One region of the Mycobacterium sp. IDUB_24 genome, then DNA from elsewhere that is predicted to be linked to it. Evidence: predicted binding sites of a transcription regulator. Region 1 holds the regulator's gene; the other holds the start of a gene.

What was found. The regulator LexA, encoded in region 1, represses DNA repair genes until DNA is damaged. The targets are predictions, from matches to a motif close to CGAACANNTGTTCG.
Region 2: ACZYZF_RS02365 (HNH endonuclease signature motif containing protein) is a predicted target of LexA. The motif match lies at 3,116-3,129, and genes of this name have one in related genera.

Annotation. Positions count from the first base shown of each region.
Region 1 covers NZ_JBVAXO010000001.1:267,954-273,401, reverse strand. The annotation lists gene ACZYZF_RS01345 (PhzF family phenazine biosynthesis protein) at 1-683, shown strand, start outside; gene nrdR (transcriptional regulator NrdR) at 696-1,151, opposite strand; gene ACZYZF_RS01335 (LysM peptidoglycan-binding domain-containing protein) at 1,316-1,843, opposite strand; gene lexA (transcriptional repressor LexA) at 2,086-2,805, shown strand; gene ACZYZF_RS01325 (LGFP repeat-containing protein) at 2,856-5,207, opposite strand; gene ACZYZF_RS01320 (acyl-CoA dehydrogenase family protein) at 5,387-5,448, opposite strand, start outside.
Region 2 covers NZ_JBVAXO010000001.1:477,333-482,780, reverse strand. The annotation lists gene ACZYZF_RS02385 (ABC transporter permease) at 1-402, opposite strand, end outside; gene ACZYZF_RS02380 (ABC transporter substrate-binding protein) at 447-1,877, opposite strand; gene ACZYZF_RS02375 (4Fe-4S dicluster domain-containing protein) at 1,888-2,115, opposite strand; gene ACZYZF_RS02370 (GntR family transcriptional regulator) at 2,112-2,867, opposite strand; gene ACZYZF_RS02365 (HNH endonuclease signature motif containing protein) at 3,134-4,687, shown strand; gene ACZYZF_RS02360 (molybdopterin-dependent oxidoreductase) at 4,751-5,448, opposite strand, start outside.

The sequences.
Region 1 (5,448 bases):
CCATCGACGTCACCGTGTTACGGGTGTTCACCGACTCAGACGGCAAGTACGGCAATCCGCTGGGCGTGGTGGACAACAGCACTGTCGCCCCGGACGACCGCCAGCGGATCGCCACCGAATTGGGTTACAGCGAAACGGTATTCATCGATCTGCCGCAGCCGGGCGGCAACTCGGCCAACGCCCACATCTTCACCCCGGTCGCGGAATTGCCGTTCGCAGGGCACCCCACGGTGGGGGCGTCGTGGTGGCTGCGTGAGGTGGGATCGCCGGTCCGTACCCTGCGGGTGCCCGCCGGGATACTCCAGGTCGAGTACGACGGAGATCGTGCCGTCGTCAACGCGCGGTCCGAGTGGGCACCGGAGTTCGCCATCTATGACCTGAGTTCGGTGGAGGAGTTGTTCGCCGCCGACCCCAACGATTTCGACGACGCCGATGAGAACTACCTGTGGGCCTGGATCGACAAGGCGAACGGCACGGTGCGCGCCAGGTCGTTCGCCCCCCATCTGGGGATTCCCGAAGACGAGGCGACCGGCGCTGCCGCGGTGCGGATGACCGACTATCTCAGCCAGGACCTCACGATCATCCAGGGCAAGGGGTCGGTGATCGAGACACGCTGGAGCCCGGAGGGCTGGGTTCGTCTGGCCGGCCGTGTGGTCAACGACGGGCCTACCCGACTGGATTGAACCTGGACTGAATTACGCCTCGGCGCGGTGCGCGCGCAGCGCCTCGATCTCGCGCTCGAAGTCCTCGGCTGAGGAGAACGACCGGTACACCGAGGCGAATCTCAGGTAGGCGACCTCGTCCAGTTCACGGAGCGGTCCGAGGATCGCCAAGCCGACCTCATTGCTGGGGATCTCCGGCGTGCCGAGGCCGCGGACCGCATCCTCGACCTTCTGCGCCAAAACGTTGAGTGCATCGTCGTCGACCTGTCTGCCCTGACAGGACCGGCGCACACCACGGATGACCTTCTCCCGGCTGAAGGGCTCGGTAACCCCGCTGCGCTTCACCACAGCCAGCACCGCGGTCTCCACGGTGGTGAACCGACGCCCGCACTCCGGGCATGATCGCCGGCGCCGGATGGCCTGGCCCTCGTCGGTCTCGCGGGAATCGACCACGCGCGAATCAGGGTGACGACAGAACGGACAATGCATTACCGCTCCTTCGTCATGCCGCCGGACAACTAGTTCGAGCGCCCTTGAGCGTACCCGCGATGCCCGCGGGAGACTCACCGCCGGGTCCAGTGGCGAGTAGGTGCTCACTCCGACACCGGCCAGTGTGGCTGTCGGCCAGGACGATTCAGCGGACATTGCACTGCTCAGCCAACCGGCGCGAGCAATGTCTGCCCGGAGTCGACCGCCACGGATTCGAGTTGGTTGAGGTCACGGATCTGCTCGACGACCCGGGCTACCGGGGCGTCCGGGGCGACCCGACGCGCCACCTGTTGCAGCGTCTCCCCCGATTTCACCTGGACCACCGCGAGCTCGGTCGGGGTCGGGGTCTCGGCCCCCATCACCCCACCGAATTGGGCCACCAGGCCGAGCCACACCGTGATACCCGCGGCGACCAGGGCCAGCAACACCGTAGTGAGCGGCGTGATGGGCCGGCTGCGATGCGATGCCCGCGACATGAGCACTCCGGTTCCGCGGTAGCGGACCGTCCCGGCGGCGGGTCGGTCGGGGGCCGGCCGCTGCACCCGGCGCACCGGCCGTGCCGTACCGGTACCGAAGGTGGCGCTGCCCCTGGTGCCGGCACCGCCTCTGGCCCGGACGCGCTGCGATGGGGACTGCGGCACGGCCCGAACAGCGCGGGAACGACTATCGGCGGGGATATCGATGATCGCCATCTGACTGCCTTTCGGTGGGACGGTTTCGCTCTTGTGTTCGAACATACTCGCTCAAGTGTTCGATGGATAGAACATGTGATCGAACTGTTGCCAAACGATAGAACAGGGCACCGACAAGTTCGGCCCGCCAACCCGACGCACGGCCGGCAACCGCCCCCCAGCCCGCCCCACCAGCAGACACGCCGCAACACGCGTCGAACACATGTTTGATTAATGTCGGATCAACGACTACATTCGGCCCCATGAGCGACGACCGCAGCAGGGACGGCAAGACCGACAGCCCGGCCGGATCGGATGGCGCGGGTCCACGCCGGGCCGAGGGGCTCACCGACCGGCAACGCACCATTCTCGACGTGATCCGCGCGTCGGTGAACAGTCGCGGCTACCCGCCGAGCATCCGCGAGATCGGCGATGCGGTCGGTTTGACCTCGACCTCGTCGGTCGCCCATCAGTTGCGCACCCTGGAACGCAAGGGTTACCTGCGCCGGGATCCCAACCGCCCGCGCGCGGTCGACGTACGCGGCGCCGACGATCCGGCGGCCGCGGCGCTGGTGTCGACCGACGTGGCCGGCTCCGACGCGCTACCCGAACCGACGTTCGTGCCGGTGCTCGGGCGTATCGCCGCAGGCGGCCCGATCCTGGCCGAGCAGGCTGTCGAGGACGTCTTCCCGCTGCCCCGCGAACTGGTCGGCGAGGGGTCGCTGTTCCTGCTCAAGGTCGTGGGCGACTCGATGGTCGATGCCGCCATCTGTGACGGCGACTGGGTGGTGGTACGCCAGCAGAGCGTGGCCGACAACGGAGACATCGTGGCAGCCATGATCGACGGCGAAGCCACCGTCAAGACGTTCAAGCGGACCCGCGGTCAGGTCTGGCTGATGCCGCACAACCCGGCATACGACCCGATCCCGGGCAATGACGCCGCGGTGCTCGGCAAAGTAGTCACCGTGATCCGCAAGATCTGACCGACCGGAGGCGGACCCGGCTGCACCAGATGGTTGCCGGGTCCTGCCGCTCAGTCCGTGCGCACGAAGCCGTTCGTGCGGGCGAATTCCTCACTGGCGAACCAAATCTCCGCCACTGCGTCGTCATACTCACTGCTGTCTGGTGCCCAGTACCGGCCCGACTGGGTGTCCGCTTTGATCGGATACCCCTCCGGTGCGCGGTGCGGGTCCTCCAGCGGTAGATGAATGGCGGTGGCACTGGGTATCTCGTCGAGTTCGATGGCGGCGTGGCGCCCGCTGTGAGCGTCACCGCCGTGGGTCTCACTGCTGTAGGCCTCACCGCTGTAAGCCTCATTGCTGTAGGCCTCGGCCTCGGTGATGACGCGGGTCGGTGCGGTGTCGACGTTGTCCTGATCGCTGGGCACTGCCAGGCCGCTCAGCGCCGAGAATCCCTGCGCCCCGTGCACTCCGCCGGCCGGACCGCTCAGTGACCCGGTGTCCGCCAGTTCCTCCTCTTCGAGCTCCGCTTCGATGTCGTCGTCGTCGCCCTCGGCAACTTCCTCGAAGTCGGCGTCGATGGGCGTATCGAGGTCCTCGTCGTCGAAGTCGTCGTCCTCGAAATCGGACTCTTCATAGTCGTTTTCGAAGTCGTCATCGTCGTCGTAGTCGTCGAATCCCTGTTCCGGGCCGGCCAGCTGCGAGGAATCCTCCGGTGGTTCCTCGTCCTCGCCAGGTGCCCCGTAAACACCCGCCGCTCCGTTCGGGGCGGCCCATTGACTGACCGGGATGGCGATATCGGTTGGCCCGTCGTACGGAGACGCCGCCCCTGCCGGTTCCGCGCCCGGCCCGGCGAACCGCGCCGTCGCGGCCTCGCCGCCATAGGCGGCGCTCGGCCCATGAACGTTCGCCGCATCGGAGCCGCGATCATCGCGGTACTCGTCGTGGTCATACCCACGCGAGCCGTAGCGGGCCTCGTCGTACCGCTCGTCGTCGTACGACGAATCCCCGGGTCCGCCGTCGTAGTCATCGTCGAACGGGTCGTGGTCGAAGTCGTCGTCGCCACCGGCGCGCCGACGGTGCCACAGCGCGGCCCCCACGATCAGCCCGGCGAGCAGCACAACCGGGACCACCGCGATCAGCCACCACCAGCTCCAATGCCAGGCGAACGGCTTCTTGGTGTCCGCACCGGAAGGCTGCGGCCCCGAGGCCGGGGTCTGACCGAGTCCCGGAACCTGCAGGCCACTCAATTCGGAGGCGAGTTTCGACGGCTCGGTGGTGAACTTGTTGGCGTCGCGGTCCCACGAGATGACTCCCCCGCTGAACCGCTGGCTGACGACACTGCCGTCTTCGGTCTGGTCGGCCATGGGGGCGCCCAATGCGCCCTTCGCCCCGCCGAGCTTCTCCCAGGCCGCGTTCATCGCGCCCCGCACGATCACCGCGCCGTAGTCCGGAGTCCAGAAGATGACGGGGTTGTCGGCAGCGGCGAAGGTGCTGATCCGGCTGTTGGGACCCAACCCGCCCTCGGACTCGCTGGTGGTCGGGAAGCCCAGATCACCCTCGGGGCCACCGACGCTTTCGTACTTCTCGAGCAGCTGGCCGGTGATGGCGTTGGCTCCGGTGGCCGGACTGTAGAAGATCTTGCCGCCGGCGTACTTCTGGCCGAACCCGCCGTCGCCGATCGGATACTGGTCGCCGTCCTTGGCTCCCAGTGGTCCCATCACGCCACCTGCTTCGCGACGCGCGGCGGCGATCGCCGAAGCAGGATCCATCGGTACGTCCAGGCCGGCAAGCTGGTCGGCGAGTTCCGGCGGCTCCGTGGTGAATGCCTTGGTTTTGCGGTTCCACGAAATCTCGCCGCCGGTGAACTTCTGTGAGATGACATCGCCGTCGAACATCTCGTCGTCAGCGGGGACGCCCAGCAATCCGGCGGAGCCACCGAGCTTGTCCCACGCAGCATTGATGGCACCCCGCACCACCCGGGCGCCGGTGGACGGAGTCCAGAAGATGACCGGGTTGTCGGGCGCGCTCAGGGTCGAGTTGCGACTGTCGGCCGCCCGTCCGGCGCCCTCATCGATCGTGGGGAATCCCATGTCGCCGTCGGCCGGACCGCCCAACGACTCGTACTTCTCCAGGATTGCGCCCTGCATGAAATGAGCGCCGGTCGGCTGGGTGAAGAACATCTTGCCCCCGGCGAAGTTCTGCGCGAAGCCAGAACCCACCGCGTACACGTCGCCCTGCCGCGGCCCCAGCGGGCCGCCGTCGCCACCGGTGGCCTCCCACGCGGAGGTGACAGCCGCGTCGGCATCCGCCTCCGGGGTGGCCGAAGCCACCGCCGGCACCACCAAACAAGCGACTACGAGTGCGAGCAGGCCGACCCCCAACCGCCACACGGCTGCGTTCAGCCTCGCTCCCGGCCTAGTCATGCGCCCTCCCCGCTCGTTCGGCAAAGTTTCCTTAGAAATGTCCCGCCCGGACAACTTTGCGTCAGCACGTGACGATAACCAAGGAACGTGGCCGATCATGACCAAAAAAGGCCCAATATCTGGATCCGTTGGCCCAGATATGGGCTTCCGGAGGCGTCACCTGGCCAAAATTGGGGCGATCAGACACCCAGACTGCGTCCGATGATCTCCTTCATGATCTCGGTGGTGCCGCCGTAAATGG
Region 2 (5,448 bases), 210 kb from region 1:
CGCCTCATCGCTGGGGAACAACAGAATTGCCACGGGCACGATGGCGATCGCCGGGATGGGCCGCGCGAGTTCAGTGAGCGGTCCGAAGATATCGGCGAACCATGCGGTGCGTCCCAACAAGATTCCGGTGATCACACCGACCACTGCGGCGATACCGAACCCGGTGAGAATCCGGATCAGCGACTGGCCGAGGTCCAGCCAGTACTCCGGTGTGCCCAACCGGTTCACCAGGGCTGCAGCGATTTCGGTGACGGTGGGCAGGGTGTCGAACCGCAGACCGAAGCGCACGTCGTTGGCCGTCAACAGCTGCCACAGTACGATCGCGCTGACCACCGACGCCAGGCGCACCAGGCGGTGCGGCCAGGCAGAGGGCGTGCGACGGGTACGGACATCCTCCGGCACGGCCGGCGGGTCGCTTACCGCCGCCGGAGCGGTGTCGGTGGTGGTCACACCGCACCTGCGAGTGCTTGCTGATAGTCGACGATCGCCGCACCGGGATGCGTCGCCGTGTAGCGCTCGGCACCGGCCTGAGTTCCGAACGGCAGATAGCCCTCACTACCTGGAGCGGGCAGACGCACCCACACAGACTTGTCGGCGAACCAACGGGTACCCAGTTCAGCGTCGGAGATGTAGGCGGCGCGGACCTTCTTGCCCTCGCCTTGTGCCTGGCGGATCGCCTTGAGCAGGCAGACCGGGGTCGCGGCCGCCGTGGTGGCATCAGATCCGTCGAGCCAGAGTTCACCAGCGGTGGCAGGATTGTCGACCGTGCTGTGGCACACCGGATCGGTGCCGCTCAACGCCGACGGATTGGCGTTCGAGGCCAGCGCTTTCTCGTAATCCTGGCCCCGCGCGGCGAACGCCGCACGCAACGGCGCGTCTTGCACGAAACCGGGCACATCGAGATCGGCGAAGTTGTCGATCGACTTCAGGTAGGGCACATCACCTTTGAGCGCATCGACCAGCGATGGCTTGAGCGTGGCGTCGAACGAGGTGCCACCCGGCCCGTTGTACAGGTAGACGACCTCCTGTGGCAGCCCACTGCCCTCGGCCACGAGGCGGGCCGCCTCCAACGGCTTGGTGTTGAGAAAGTCGGTGGCATCCAGTTGGGCCTGCAGGAAGGCGTCGAGGACCTCCGGATGATCAGCCGCATACGCCCGGCGCACCACCACGCCGTGCAAGGTCGGATAGTTCAGCTCGGCCCCGTCGTAGAGCAGCTTGGCCTTGCCCTGCTGGACCAACAACCCCGGCCACGCGACGAACTGTGAAAGCGCCTGAACCTGGCCCGATTCCAGCGACGATGCGCCGACCTGCGGCTGCTGGTTGAGCACCTCTACCCCGGTCTTGGCATCGAGACCGGTCTTGCCGAGTGCTTGCACCAGCATGCCGTGGCCCGCCGAACCGACGCTGGCCGAGACCTTCTTTCCGGCCAGGTCGGTCAAGGACTTGGCCGGCGAATCAGGTGCCACCACAACCATGTTCAGCGCGCCTTTCGGGTTGTACCCGGTGACCGAGACGATCTCGGTCTTGGCGCGTTCGTTGGCCTGCGTCTTGGACCCGTTGATGAGCATCGGATAGTCGCCCATGGAACCGATGTCGATCTTCTCGGCGACCATCTGCGCGGTGATGGGTGCGCCGGTGTCGTAGTCCTGCCACGTCACGTTGTACTTGGTGCCGGTACGGGTGGTGATATCGGCCAGGCGGCGTTCCAGGTATCCCTGGGCGCGCAGCAAGGTTCCGGCGGTGACGGTGTTGATGGTCTTGGATTGGTAGCCGACGACCACATCGACTGTGTCGGAAGATTTCGTCGCCGAGTCCAGGGAGCAGCCGGCGGTCACGAGTGTGAGACCGGCGGTGAGGGCGATCAGGGCTGTTTTCACGTCGGGTCCTCTAGCGGATGAGATAGGGCATGTTGACGGTCACGGCGCCGGTGGGACAGCGGGCCGCGCAGGGCCCGCAGTACCAGCACTCGTCGACGTGCATGAAGGCCTTACCGTTCTCAGGATTGATTGCCAGTGAATCGAGCGGGCACACGTCGACACACAATGTGCAGCCCTCGATACACAGGGACTCGTCGATGGTCACCGGGACATCGGCGCGTTGATTGACCAGCGTCATGCGTCTCTCCTAATAAGGTTGCCGCGCATGGTGATTCGGTCACCACGCATCCTGATGTACTCCAGGTCGACGGGCGTTCCGTCATCCAGACTGGTCAGCCGTTCGGCCATCAGCAATGCCGATCCGGCCGGCACCTGCAATGTCGCTGCGGAATGCGGGTCGGCCGAAACCGCTTCCAGGGCAAGGCTCGCCCCACCCAGGCGCCGCCCGCTGACCCGCTCGATGAGCGCGAAGATGTCATTGCTCTCCAGCGGATGGCCGATCACCTCCTCACCGATGTCGGGAGCCAGGTAGGTCAGATCCAGCGACAGCGGCAGATCGGCGAGGTAGCGCAGGCGCTCGATGAACACCACTTGCGTTCCCGGCTCAAGCGCCAGCTTTCGAGCCACTGCCGGTGGGGCCGAGAGTCGCTGGACGGCACGGACTTCGTTGCGCACGTCGCCGTAGTCCTTGAAGGTCTCTTTCAGACCCACCAGCGCGTCGAGGCCGTGATCGTACTTGCGGGCCGCCACGTGCGTGCCCACCTTGGTGCCGCGGTCGATGAGACCCTCGGTCTTGAGCACCGCGAGGGCTTCACGGATGGTGTTGCGGGAGACGAAGAATTCGGCGGCCAGGTCCGCCTCGGCCGGTAGGGCACCGTCATAGGTGCCTTCGTAGATCTGATGGCGGAGCACGTCAGCCACCTGGCGGGCCTGATCGGCGCGCGCACGCCGGCTCGGCAGCGATAAGGGATGGGCTTCGGGCTGCGACACGCACTCAAGGTAAGGGGCGATCCAGGCGCCGCGCAGTGCCGCGAATTCACCGTCGGCGCAGGTTAACGGATTGCGCCGCCGACGGACGTGCCGTACCTGGCGAAACCGACGTGCCGACCGTTATTACGCCACCTCGCGCTCGAGGAGAATTTACAAATCGCGATGATCGAAATGTCGTTTGGGTCGGCTCAAAAACTTTGGCCACTTTGGTCTCACCAGTCCCAAACAGCGTTTTCTTGTCGGAGTATCGAACTAGTGTTCGAATCATGAACATCGGGTTGGTGCAGAGTCGGGACGCAGCGCAGACCGCGCTGGCCGGCCACCTGGCAGCAACCGCGACGCTGGCCGATGTTGATTTCACCGGTTTCGACACCGCGGAGTTGTTGGCGATCCAGTCCGGACGCGAACGGCAGGCCCGCTCCCAGGCCATGATCGATCACCGCATCCAGTCCGCACTGATGGCCCGGACCAGCCCAGCCGAGATCGGTGCCAAATCATGGACCGATGCCCTTGCCACCCGGATGCGGATCAGCCGCAAGGAAGCATCACGCAGAGTCGCCGCGGCAACAGACTTGGGGCCGCGCTACGGCCTCACCGGCGAGGTGCTCGAACCGTCGCTGCCCGCCTGCGCCCAGGCGCTCGGCTCGGGAACGATCAACACCGAACACATCACGATCATCGGCGGCACACTGGCGAAAGCCGAAAAGTACGTCAGCACAGCTGAACTCGCCCAGATCGAATCCGACCTGGTGAGCGCAGCGGCCCGAGACACTCCCGAAACACTGAAAGCCGCCGCCGACAAGCTGCTGTATCTGCTCAACCAGGACGGCGATAGCCCCGACGTCGCAGCACATCTGCGTGGGCTAAGTATCGGCAAACAGGACCCAGACGGACTGGTGCACGTGCAGGGCTGGCTGGATCCCGAGACCGCTTCGTATCTGACAACCGTCACCGGCGTGTGGGGCGCGCCCGGCCTCAACAACCCCAGTGACCAACAACCGGTCCATAACCCCACACCCAACCCACTAGATATTCCCGATGCCCCTGACGCCGAGGCTGCTGACGTTGAGGCTGCTGACGTTGAGGCCGAGCCCGAGGCGGCTGCTACCGAGATCCCGGACACCGGCATCGATTCGGCCGATCCACAGGCCCGCGCCACCGGCACATCCCCAGACCAGCAAGCTCAGCAAGAGCAGCAGACCGCCGCCGACCGCGACACCCGAACCCAGGCTCAACGCAACCACGACGCACTCAAGGCCGCGCTGCGCGAACTACTGATGTCCAAACGACTCGGCCAACATGGCGGGCTCCCGGTCACCGTGGTCGTCTCCACCACACTGGCCGAACTGGAAGCCGGAGCCGGCGTCGCCGTCACCGGGGCGGGCATCCGAATACCGATGACAGACCTCATCCGGCTGGCATCGCACAGCTTCCACTACCTCATCGTCTACGAACACCACACCGCCGAACCGCTCTACATGGCCCGCACAAAACGATTGGCCACCAAAGCCCAACGACTCCTGCTCTACAACCGTGACCGCGGCTGCACCCGCCCCGGATGCACCGCACCGGCCGACCACTGCCAAGTCCACCACGCCAAGACCGACTGGCAACACGGCGGCCACACCGACGCCCCCGACCTCGCACTGAGTTGCGGACCCGACAACCGCCTCGTCGGACTGGGCTGGACCACCAGCGTCGATCCCGACACAGGCCGGATCCACTGGCACCCGCCACCCCTGATGGATACCGGGCAGGACACCCTCAACCACCACTTCCATCCCGAGGAACTACTGGTTGCACCGGAACAAAGTTCTTGACGCAACGAACGCCCCCTCGACTCATCTCGACCACGCAGGCGTGCACCGCGATTGAGTTCCGCCCTAACCTTCGGTCAGCGTCCGGCTGACTGTCACCGGTATGCCGTTGAGTGCACCGTTTCCGGACGGTTCATCGATGAAGTCCGGCAGCGACAGGATGTTGGTGTTCACCCCCGGTGCCGCGTTGGCGACGCCGAGCCGGGTGCCGGTCTGACCGTGCCCCCAGCCGTGCGGCATCGACACCACTCCCAGCTTGATCGCGTCGGTCACCTCGACGGGCACCACGATTTTTCCGGCGGTCGACGCCACTTCCGCATTGTCGCCATCGGCAATCCCGCGAGACGCCGCATCCTGGCTGTGCATCAGCAGGGTGCACCGATCGCGGCCCTTCATCAACGAACCGACGTTGTGCAACCAGGAGTTGTTGGACCGCAGATGCCGGCGGCTGACCAGCACCAGATCCTCGGGAGCGCGGTCGAGTCGCTCGGACAGCCGGGGCAGGTCGTCGAGCAGGTACTGCGGCGCCACTCGGATCTTCTGATCGGAGGTCCCGAGTACCTCGGGCACTCGAGGCACCATCGGGCCGTAGTTGATCCCGTCCGGATGCGCCTTGAGCTTGTCCAGGGTCAGGCCGTCCGGGTTATCGCCGTATCGGTCGCCGAACGCGGCGGTGCGCAGCGTCAGGTCGAGCATCCGTTCGGGACCACCGCCGTCGTAGTGCTTGCGGATCTCGGCGCCGTCGAGCCCCTGGGTGAAGCACA